Regions from separate parts of the Vermiculatibacterium agrestimuris genome, predicted to be linked through region 2. Evidence: a T-box and tRNA genes for the amino acid it is inferred to sense, from the RefSeq annotation. Region 2 holds a T-box; the other holds one or more tRNA genes.
What was found. A T-box is a leader RNA that pairs with one kind of tRNA and senses whether it is charged. The one in region 2 lies ahead of ileS (isoleucine--tRNA ligase), so its partner is inferred to be a tRNA-Ile.
Positions count from the first base shown of each region.

Region 1: it encodes a tRNA-Ile, which carries the amino acid that the T-box ahead of ileS (isoleucine--tRNA ligase) is inferred to sense. The anticodon was not compared.

Region 1 is NZ_CALPCU010000048.1:341-5,651, forward strand. Features, by position in the region: tRNA gene NFR87_RS10225 (tRNA-Glu) at 1-38, opposite strand, end outside; tRNA gene NFR87_RS10230 (tRNA-Lys) at 40-115, opposite strand; rRNA gene NFR87_RS10235 (23S ribosomal RNA) at 330-3,173, opposite strand; tRNA gene NFR87_RS10240 (tRNA-Ile) at 3,460-3,536, opposite strand; tRNA gene NFR87_RS10245 (tRNA-Ala) at 3,540-3,615, opposite strand; rRNA gene NFR87_RS10250 (16S ribosomal RNA) at 3,731-5,261, opposite strand.
Region 2 is NZ_CALPCU010000006.1:2,993-8,998, reverse strand. Features, by position in the region: gene NFR87_RS03075 (DivIVA domain-containing protein) at 1-676, shown strand, start outside; gene ileS (isoleucine--tRNA ligase) at 726-3,536, opposite strand; T-box leader at 3,604-3,824, opposite strand; gene NFR87_RS03065 (hypothetical protein) at 4,048-4,725, shown strand; gene NFR87_RS03060 (hypothetical protein) at 4,722-5,060, shown strand; gene NFR87_RS03055 (hypothetical protein) at 5,161-5,565, shown strand; gene NFR87_RS03050 (cellulase family glycosylhydrolase) at 5,598-6,006, shown strand, end outside.

The DNA of each region.
Region 1 (5,311 bases), on a different contig from region 2:
GTGAGAGGCCGCTGTCTTAACCACTTGACCAACGGGCCATGGTGCGCCTTCACGGACTCGAACCGGGGACCCACTGATTAAGAGTCAGTTGCTCTACCAACTGAGCTAAAGGCGCATAGGGGTGTGGGCTGTCACGCTGCGAACAGATCAGGGCGCTCACTCGCCTTCCCTTCGTCTCAGGCTGGTCTCCGGGCCTCTCTCGGCCCTGCGCTCGCCCTCGCTCCGATCCAGGCTCCTTCGCAGACCTGTTCTCCGCGCTTCTCTGCACCCTCAAAACCGAACAACGTAGCTCTATTATGTCCTGCAAGCGTGTCTGCATTCTTCATGTTAAGGTCAAGCCCTCGGCTGATTAGTACCGGTCAGCTGCATGCATTACTGCACTTCCACCTCCGGCCTATCGACGATGTAGTCTACATCGAGCCTTACTCCTCGAAGGATGAGAGATCTAATCTTAGGGGGAGTTTCACGCTTAGATGCCTTCAGCGTTTATCTCGTCCGTACGTAGCTACCCAGCTGTGACCTTGGCAGGCCAACTGGTGCACCAGCGGTACGTCCATCCCGGTCCTCTCGTACTAAGGACAGCTCCCTTCAAATCTCTTACGCCCGCAACAGATAGGGACCGAACTGTCTCACGACGTTCTGAACCCAGCTCGCGTGCCACTTTAATCGGCGAACAGCCGAACCCTTGGGACCGAATACAGCCCCAGGATGTGACGAGCCGACATCGAGGTGCCAAACCTCCCCGTCGCTGTGGACGCTTGGGGGAGATCAGCCTGTTATCCCCAGGGTAGCTTTTATCCGTTGAGCGACGGCACTTCCACTTGCATACCGCCGGATCACTAACTCCAACTTTCGTTACTGCTCGACTTGTCAGTCTCGCAGTTAGGCTGGCTTATACGTTTACACTCACTGCACGATTTCCGTCCGTGCTGAGCCAACCTTTGAGCGCCTCCGTTACTCTTTAGGAGGCGACCGCCCCAGTCAAACTGCCCACCTAACAGTGTCCCCCGACCTGATTCAAGGCCGCAGGTTAGAAATCCAGCAAATCAAGGGTGGTATCCCAAGGGTGACTCCACACGAGCTGACGCCCGTGCTTCCAAGTCTCCCACCTATCCTGTACATGACTTACCGAATTCCAGTATTAAGCTACAGTAAAGCTCCATGGGGTCTTTCCGTCTAGTTGCGGGTAACTGGCTTCTTCACCAGTACAACAATTTCGCCGGGTGGGCTGTTGAGACAGCGCCCAGATCGTTACGCCATTCGTGCGGGTCAGAACTTACCTGACAAGGAATTTCGCTACCTTAGGACCGTTATAGTTACGGCCGCCGTTTACTGGGGCTTCAATTCAATGCTTCGCCCGAAGACTAACATCTCCTCTTAACCTTCCAGCACCGGGCAGGCGTCAGCCCATATACGTCATCTTTCGATTTAGCATAGACCTGTGTTTTTGGTAAACAGTCGCCTGGGCCTATTCTCTGCGGCCCCCCTTAGGGGGCTCCCCTTCTCCCGAAGTTACGGGGTCATTTTGCCGAGTTCCTTAACAACCCTTCTCCCGTTGGCCTTAGGATTCTCTCCTCATCTACCTGTGTCGGTTTGCGGTACGGGCACCTTAGCATACCTCACGCCTTTTCTCGCCTCTGGACATCGAGGACTTCCCTACTATATTTCGGTCCCTTACGCCCGGGTCAACCAACGCCCGGGTCCCTCTATTCCAAAGTGTCAGCGTGCTTAAGGTTCGGTGGCTACGGAATTTCTACCGTATGTGCATCGACTACGCCTTGCGGCCTCGCCTTAGCTCCCGGCTTACCTTGGGCGGACGAACCTTCCCCAAGAAACCTTAGATTTTCGGCCATTATGATTCTCACATAATTCTCGCTACTCATTCCGGCATTCTCACTCGAATACAGTCCACCAGTGCTTCCGCTCTGACTTCGCCCCGTATTCGACGCTCCCCTACCCCTGTCCATAAGGACAAGCCCAAGCTTCGGTTATATGCTTAGCCCCGTTATATTTTCCGCGCAGAACCACTCGACCAGTGAGCTATTACGCACTCTTTGAATGAGTGGCTGCTTCTGAGCCAACATCCTGGTTGTTTTCGCAGTTCCACATCGTTTTCCACTTAGCATATATTAGGGACCTTAGCTGTGGGTCTGGGCTGTTTCCCTTTTGACCATGAGACTTATCTCACATAGTCTGACTGCCGATCATCAATTCTCCGGTATTCTTAGTTTGATAGGGTTCAGTAAGCTTATCGCCCCCTAGCCCAGTCAGTGCTTTACCCCCGGGAATCTAAATCAACGCTAGCCCTAAAGCTATTTCGGGGAGAACCAGCTATCTCCGAGTTCGATTGGAATTTCACCGCTATCCACAGGTCATCGCCGGACATTGCAACGTACGTGCGTTCGGTCCTCCATGGAGTTTTACCTCCACTTCAACCTGCCCATGGATAGGTCACACGGTTTCGGGTCTATGGCTGCTGACTTTATACGCCCTGTTCAGACTCGCTCTCGCTTCGCCTCCGGCACTGAATGCCTTAAGCTTGCCAGCAGCTATAACTCGCCGGACCATTCTACAAAAGGTACCTCATCACCCATTAACGGGCTTTGAGTGCTTGTAAGCACAAGGTTTCAGGTTCTCTTTCACTCCCCTCACGGGGTCCTTTTCACCTTTCCCTCACGGTACTGCTCCTCTATCGGTCATCAGGTAGTATTTAGGGTTGGAGGGTGGTCCCCCCAGCTTCCCACGGGGTTTCACGTGTCCCGCGGTACTCTGGATACCCGTCAACAGACTTCGCCTTTCGCCTACGGGGCTCTCACCCGCTGTGGCCGGCCTTCCCATACCGTTCGGCTAAACTAGTCTGTCTTATACAGGTCCACAACCCCAGGAGACAAGTCTCCTGGTTTGCCCTCTTCCGCGTTCGCTCGCCACTACTAGCGGAATCTCGGTTGATTTCTCTTCCTCGCCCTACTTAGATGTTTCAGTTCAGGCGGTTCCCTTCCTACGCCTATTTGATTCAACGCAGGATGACGGAGTATTGCTCCGCCGGGTTTCCCCATTCGGAAATCTACGGATCAAAGTGTATGTGCCACTCCCCGTAGCTTATCGCAGCTTGTCACGTCCTTCTTCGGCTCCTGATGCCAAGGCATTCCCCTTGCGCTCTTATCAGCTTGACCTCGTAGAACAGCTTTAGCTGTTCTCTTAAGATCATGAATTATGCAGATCATAACAGAAGTTGTCAATTTCAGCTCAATTGTCTTTACCCTACTAAACAGCTTTCGCCATTTATAAGTTCCACAACATTTTTCGCTTTCATTGCCCTCTGTTGCTTGCTCTTCATACTAGAATCTACGTTGTTCAGTTTTCAAGGTGCAGACCTTCCGGCCTTGGCTTAACGTCAAAACCAGATACAAGTCTTCAAGTCTTCTTAAAGACTTGTATCTGTTCTCGACCTTTAACGTTTGGTGGGCCAGAGTGGACTCGAACCACCGACCTCACGATTATCAGTCGTGTGCTCTAACCAGCTGAGCTACTGGCCCTCGTGGTGGAGGTTACCGGACTCGAACCGGTGACCCCCTGCTTGCAAAGCAGGTGCTCTACCAGCTGAGCTAAACCCCCATAGCACACTAGGACGTGTACCCTCTAAATTAAACAACGTGAATCCTTAACAACTCCATCCGAGTCTGACCTGAGGATTAGAGGTCTGACCGTAGCCAGCCCCGTTTCTCCTTAGAAAGGAGGTGATCCAGCCGCTCGTTCTCGAACGGCTACCTTGTTACGACTTCACCCCAATTATCGAACCCACCTTCGGCCGCGCCCCCCTTGCGGTCAGGCTACGGACTTCGGGTGTTCCCGACTCTCATGGTGTGACGGGCGGTGTGTACAAGGCCCGGGAACGTATTCACCGCGGCATGCTGATCCGCGATTACTAGCGATTCCAACTTCACGCAGGCGGGTTGCAGCCTGCGATCCGAACTGGGACGGCTTTTAGGGATTTGCTCTGCCTCGCGGCTTTGCTTCCCTCTGTTGACCGCCATTGTAGTACGTGTGTGGCCCAGGACATAAGGGGCATGATGATTTGACGTCGTCCCCACCTTCCTCCGTTTTGTCAACGGCAGTCTCGCCAGAGTGCTCTTGCGTAGCAACTGGCAATAAGGGTTGCGCTCGTTGCGGGACTTAACCCAACATCTCACGACACGAGCTGACGACAACCATGCACCACCTGTCACCGGTGTCCCCGAAGGGAAAAGCTTATCTCTAAGCCGGTCACCGGGATGTCAAGCCCTGGTAAGGTTCTTCGCGTTGCTTCGAATTAAACCACATACTCCACCGCTTGTGCGGGCCCCCGTCAATTCCTTTGAGTTTCAACCTTGCGATCGTACTCCCCAGGTGGGATACTTATTGCGTTAGCTGCGGCACGGAGGGGGTCAGACCCCCCACACCTAGTATCCATCGTTTACAGCGTGGACTACCAGGGTATCTAATCCTGTTTGCTCCCCACGCTTTCGCGCCTCAGCGTCAGTTAATGTCCAGCAGGCCGCCTTCGCCACTGGTGTTCCTCCGTATATCTACGCATTTCACCGCTACACACGGAATTCCGCCTGCCTCTCCATCACTCAAGAAAAACAGTTTCAAATGCAGTTCCAGGGTTGAGCCCTGGAATTTCACATCTGACTTGCTTCCCCGCCTACACGCCCTTTACACCCAGTAAATCCGGATAACGCTTGCCACCTACGTATTACCGCGGCTGCTGGCACGTAGTTAGCCGTGGCTTATTCGTCAGGTACCGTCACTTGCTTCGTCCCTGACAAAAGAAGTTTACAACCCGAGGGCCTTCTTCCTTCACGCGGCGTTGCTGGGTCAGGCTTGCGCCCATTGCCCAATATTCCCCACTGCTGCCTCCCGTAGGAGTCTGGGCCGTGTCTCAGTCCCAATGTGGCCGGCCAACCTCTCAGTCCGGCTACTGATCGTCGACTTGGTGGGCCGTTACCCCGCCAACTATCTAATCAGACGCGAGGCCATCTCAGAGCGATAAATCTTTGGCAACCAAAGCCATGCGACTTAGTTGCATTATGCGGTATTAGCAGCTATTTCTAACTGTTATTCCCCACTCCAAGGCAGGTTCCTCACGCGTTACTCACCCGTCCGCCACTAGGTATTCCTATCATTTGGACGAATCCTCAATCAAGGGTACCCCGTTCGACTTGCATGTGTTAAGCACGCCGCCAGCGTTCATCCTGAGCCAGGATCAAACTCTCAATAATATGGTATCTACACAACCTAAGTTGTATAAACCGAAATTATTGAAGCTTAT
Region 2 (6,006 bases):
TATGGTAGATGAGTTCCTGGATCTGCTCACTGCCGACTACACCACGCTGTACAAGGAGAACGCCACCCTGAAAGCCAAGATGAAGGTCTTGGCGGACAAGGTGGAGGAATACCGCTCCACTGACGACGCGATGCGCAAGGCCCTCCTCTCCGCCCAGAAGATGGCTGACGATATCGTCAAGGAGGCGGAGAAGACCAAGGTGGAGACCATGGCCGCCGCCGAGCGGGAGGCCCAGGAGCGGATCGAGGCGCTGCGCGCCGAGACCGAGAGCGAGCAGCTCCGGCTCACCGCTGCCCGGAACGCCACCGCCGCCTATCTGGCAAAGCTGAAGGATCTCTACCAGCACGAGATGGACTATCTGGCCGGCCTTTCCAAGCTGAACACCGCCCCGGTGAAGACCGACCCGGTGGCCCGCGCCGCCGAGGCCATTGGCGATGCGGTGGAGAGGGCCGTGGAGGAGGTTCCCGAGCCGGATCCCGAGCCCCTGGAGGACGATCCCCTCTATGAGGAGCTGCGCCGGGGGGTCGTCCACCTCCACGAGCCGGAGGATGAGGACGACGAGCCCTTGGACGAGGCGGAGGATGAGGACGATGACGAGGACGAGGAGGACGACGCGCCCACCCGCCGCATCGACTTCGACAATCTGAAGTTCGGCAAGGACTACGAGATCACCTGAAAAAATAAAAAAGACCGTCCCGGGAGGGACGGTCTTTTTTTGCCGTTTTTTAGTCCTTGCCGCCCACCACATGGGCGCAGCGGTCGCACAGCTCGGCGTGGTGGCCGGGCGTGCCGATGTGCTTGTCGTGGTTCCAGCACCGGGGGCACTTCTCCCCGGCGGCGGGGGACACCTTGACGGTGAGTCCATCGAAGAACTCGCCCTTGTAACCCTCGCCTTCCCCTTGGGCCACGGTGACAGCGGAGACGATGCAGATGGCGGCCAGGTCGTCCTCGTCCATACGGAGGGTCTCGAACTCCTTCCAGCCCTCAGCAGTGAAGGTGAGGGTCAGGTCGGCGTCCTGGTTCTTCTTGACCCCCTGCTCGCTCCGGGCCAGCTCCAGGGCCTTGTTCACATCGTCCCGGAGGGCCATGACCTTGGCCCAGCGCGCCTCCTCGTCCTCCGAGAGGGCGAAGGCGGGGTCGAAGTCGGGCATGTCGTTCATGAGGACGCTCTCGGCGTTGTCCGTTTTGGCGTGGGGCATGGCGGCCCAGATCTCGTCGGAGGTGAAGGCCAGCACGGGGGCGATGAGGCGGGTCATGCCGTCCAGAATGGTATAGAGGGCGGTCTGGGCAGAGGCCCGGCCGGCGTCGTCGCCGCAGTAGAGCCGGTCCTTGATGATGTCCAGGTAGAAGTTGGACATCTCCACCACGCAGAAGTTGTAGATGGCCCGGTAGGCGATGTGGAAATCGTAGCTGTGGTAGGCCGCCCGGCAGGTCTTGGCCAGCTTGCCCAACTGGTGGAGTGCCCAGCGGTCAAGCCCCACCATCTTCTCCGGGGCCACCTTTTTGTCCGGGTCGAAGCCGGAGAGGTTCCCCAGCATATACCGGGCGGTGTTGCGGATCTTCAGGTAGGCCTGGCTCAGCTGCTTCAAGATCTCCGGGGAGATGCGCATGTCCTGGGTGTACTCGGCGGAGGCCACCCACAGCCGGAGGATGTCGGCGCCGTACTCCTTCAAAACGTCGTCGGGGGAGACGGCGTTGCCCAGGGACTTGTGCATCACCTTGCCCTCCCCGTCCACAGTCCAGCCGTGGGTGACGATCTGCTTGTAGGGGGCCACGCCGTTGCAGGCGATGGAGGTGAGCATGGAGGACTGGAACCAGCCCCGGTACTGGTCGCCGCCCTCCAGATAGAGGTCGGCGGGGTATTTGAGATAGTCCCGCGCGTTGGCCACCGCCGCCCAGGTGGAGCCGGAGTCGAACCAGACGTCCATGATGTCGGTCTCTTTGGTAAAGTGGGCCTTGCCGCACTTGGGACACACGAAGCCCTGGGGCAGCAGATCCCGGGCCTCAGAGTCAAACCAGATGTTGCTGCCGTGCTCCCGGAAGAACTGGGCCACATGGGCGATGGTCTCAGGGGTGACGATGTCCGCGCCGCAGTCGTCGCAGTAGAAGATGGGGATGGGCACGCCCCACACCCGCTGGCGGGAGATACACCAGTCGTTGCGCTCGCTGATCATGGACACCATGCGCTCCTTGCCCCAGCCGGGGTGCCACTGGATGTTGTCGCAGGACTTGACGGCGGCGTCCTTGATGGCGTCCACCGAGCAGAACCACTGCTCCGTGGCCCGGTAGATGATGGGGTGCTTGCACCGCCAGCAGTGGGGGTAGGAGTGGGTGATCTGCTCCTTGCACAGAAGGAAGCCCTCCTTCTCCAGGTCCTCCACCACCATGTCGTTTCCCTTGGCGTAGTACTGGCCGTTGTAGCGCTCGTCGGTCATGATGCCCTTGGCGTTCACCGGCACAGGCACCCCGATGTTGGTCTTGCCCGCCTTGTCGTACGCCTGGCAGATGGCGAAGTCCTCCGCGCCGAAGCCGGGGGCGGTGTGGACGCAGCCGGAGCCGGCCTCCAGGGTCACGTGGTCGCCGCAGAGGATGACGCTCTCCCGGTCAAAGAGGGGGTGGGTCGCACGCATCAGCTCAAACTCGCTGCCCTTGCAGGTATAGAGCACCTCGCAGGCATCGTAGTCGACGCCGGCGGCCTTGCACACGCTCTGGGCCAGCTCCTGGGCCAGGATATACACCTCCCCGTTGGGGGCCTTTAACAGCACGTAGTCAAACTCCGCGTTGACACAGATGGCGAAGTTGCCCGGGATGGTCCAGGGGGTGGTGGTCCAGATGACGAAGTAGGTCTTGGAAAGGTCGCAGTACTGTCCCAGCTTGCCCTTGTCGTCCCGGACGGGGAATTTGACAAAGATGGTGGTGCAGGGGTCGTCCTGGTACTCGATCTCCGCCTCGGCCAGGGCGGTCTGGTCGAAGGGGCACCAGTAGACCGGCTTCATGCCCTTGTAGATAAGCCCCTTCTCCGCCATCTTGCCGAAGACCTCGATCTGCTTGGCCTCGAACTCCGGCTTCAGGGTGATGTAGGGGTTCTCCCACTCGCCCAGCACCCCCAGGCGCTTAAACTGCTCGGTCATCCGGGCGATGTAGCCCTCGGCGTACTCCTGGCACTTGGTGCGGAACTCGGCGGTGGACATCTCCTCCCGCTTTACGCTCTTGTCCTTGAGAACGGCGGTCTCGATGGGCAGGCCGTGGGTGTCCCAGCCGGGGACGTAGGGAGCGCAGAAGCCCGTCATGTTTCGGGATTTCACGATGATATCCTTCAAGATCTTGTTCATGGCGGTGCCGATGTGGATGTTGCCGTTGGCGTAGGGGGGGCCGTCGTGGAGGACGAAACGGGGTTTGCCCTCGTTACGCTTTACCATCTTGTGGTAGAGACCCTTGGCCTCCATGGCGGAGAGCATCTCCGGCTCCCGCTTGGGAAGCCCCGCCCGCATGGGAAAGTCCGTCTGGGGAAGATGAATGGTGTTGTTGTAGTCCATACTTCATTTCTCCTATATTATAAAATTTTTTGATTATCTCCAGAAATAACAAACGCCCTTGCCTCCCAAAGGAGACAAAGGCGCTGACCTCTGCGGTACCACTCCCGTTCCGCACAAACGTGCGGCACTCGTGCGTGCTGTAACGGGCACACCCGCCGGGGCTTATCCTCTCAGTTCAGTCCCGTCGCTCTGAGGTGATGTGTTCGCCCCTCCTCCCCTCCGCCTTTCACCAAAACGGCGGCTCTCTGGGCGGGCTGGGGGGTTACTTGTCCTCATCATTGCGTTTCACTTTTGTGATTTTATCCGCTTTTGCCCCGTCTGTCAAGGGGGATTGGTTATGAGTGGCAGTTGGTTGACGTGTAGATGATAAAAATGCATAAAAAAATAGCCATTTTAAAATGTTTTTTATTTATAATTGACAAATACACTGTGCGGGTGTAAAATATATCCAGAGGGAATTCCCGCACGCATACCATGCCAATCGATGTAAGATATAGAAAGGGGTATAATGATGAAAAAGCGTTTGGTAAGTATCCTTTTGACCGTGGCCATGTGTATGGGCCTGGCCGTCCCGGCGGTGGCAGTGGAGATTAGGCCTGAAGCACAGAAAGAAAATGTGACTATTACAGAGTGTGATATTTTGGGAAAAACTGCAGTTATGGAGCAACACATAGTCGATAGAGAGATTGACTATGTCAAAATTACATGCGGAACGGAAATTGCAGAGAGAATTGGAAATGAAATTTTTCTTAACGGAGAAAAAGTGGCAACGATTGTTGAACTTGAAGAACGTAACATAGATGCTCAAAATATAGAGCCAAGAACCGGGTGGCTTGATGTGGAAAATTGCCCATATGGAACAAAGAGCGAATACAACAAACTATATTCTTCGCAATATAGAAATCTGGCATTGGAAAAAAAGATTTCGGAATTAACGGTCGAAGGACTTTCGTACATACTTATGACATATTGCGGTGTTGCGGGAGTATGCCTTAGAATCGCACAAGAAATTATATCAGTAGCGGTAGACAGCAAATATGAAGAATATAAAACACTGTATTTATACGAAAGAATATATTCTCATAAAACACTGGGACAATTTTACCGTATGGTAGACCTCGATTACTATTTTGACAAAAATTATACAGAATTTGCGTGTAATGACTATTTTTATAGAGTGTGGGCATGATCACACTGGCTCTTGAGGATTACCTGGATCTTTTCATCAAAGTAGTGGACGTTACCCTTATAATTTGGCTGGGCGTCTTTGTCTTGGAAAAGCTGCTCCCCCTGTGGCACCGGCTCATCGAGCGGCTGCGCAAGTGTTCCCCGGGGCGGTTGAAGCTCCTTTGCTGGCTGGCCGCGATTTCCGTGCTCCTGTATGGGCTGGTCTGCTGGCTCCACCCGGAGGTCAGCCTTCCCTTGTGGACAGTAAAGGCCCTTTTTGTCCTTTTGACTGCCGTGAGCACGGTCACCTTCGGCATCAGCGCCGCCGCATGGAGAGCAAGAAGAGGAAAGAAATAAAAACCGGAGGGACGCTTGAGGAATCAGGCGCCCCTCCGCCTTGTGGAAAAGCGGCGCAGATGCTATAATTCAAAAAGGACAAATAAAGGAGGCGACTATGATGAAAAACCAGGAATTGCCCCACATCCAAAAACTGCTGTTTTTCCTCTGCCCTGTTCTCCTGCTGGTGGCTTCTCCCTGGGTCAGGGACTGCACGCTGAAATGTATCCAGCGCGATTTGCCGGGGGCGGGGGCCGCCTTTTGCGCGAACATCGCCCTTGCCGTCCTCCCCATCCTCCTTTTTGCATATATTTTGTTCATCGCCGGGGGCAAATTGAGGGGCCCCTTTCTCCTCGCCGGCCTGGTTGAGACCCTGCTCCTGCTGCTCCTGCCCCTGACGGTCAAGTGGGGCCCCGTGTACAGCGCCCTGATGAAGACCGGCGCCGTTGAGCTTCATGTAGAGTTTGGCTGTATCCTGCTGGGAATGTTGGCCCTGGCGGCCTTTTCCGGGGGACAGAAAGAGTGAAGCGGTGACCCACAGCGGAGGGGGATGACAAAATGAAAGGAACATTACGGGCTGTGGCGGCCCTGCTTTTGGGCGCGGCCCTGCTTCTGGGCGCGGCGGCGGGAGCCGCCTTCCCCGACGTGCCCGCCGGGGCGTGGTATGAGGCCGTGGTGGACGAGATGGCGGAGAAGGGCCTGCTGACAGGCTACCCCGACGGGAACTTCCACCCGGAGGACACCATTTCCGCCGCCCAGCTGGTCACCATCGCCGCCCGGTGCGCCGGGGCGGAGCCCGCCTCCGCCGGGGATCACTGGGCCGGGGCGGCCATGGAGCAGGCCCTTCAAAACGGCTGGTACGACTGGGACGAGCTGCCCCCCACCGGGGAGCGCTGGGATGAGCCCATCCCCCGCCAGCTGGCGGTGAAGATCTTGATGAAGGCCCTCCTGCCCGGGGCCGGGTACG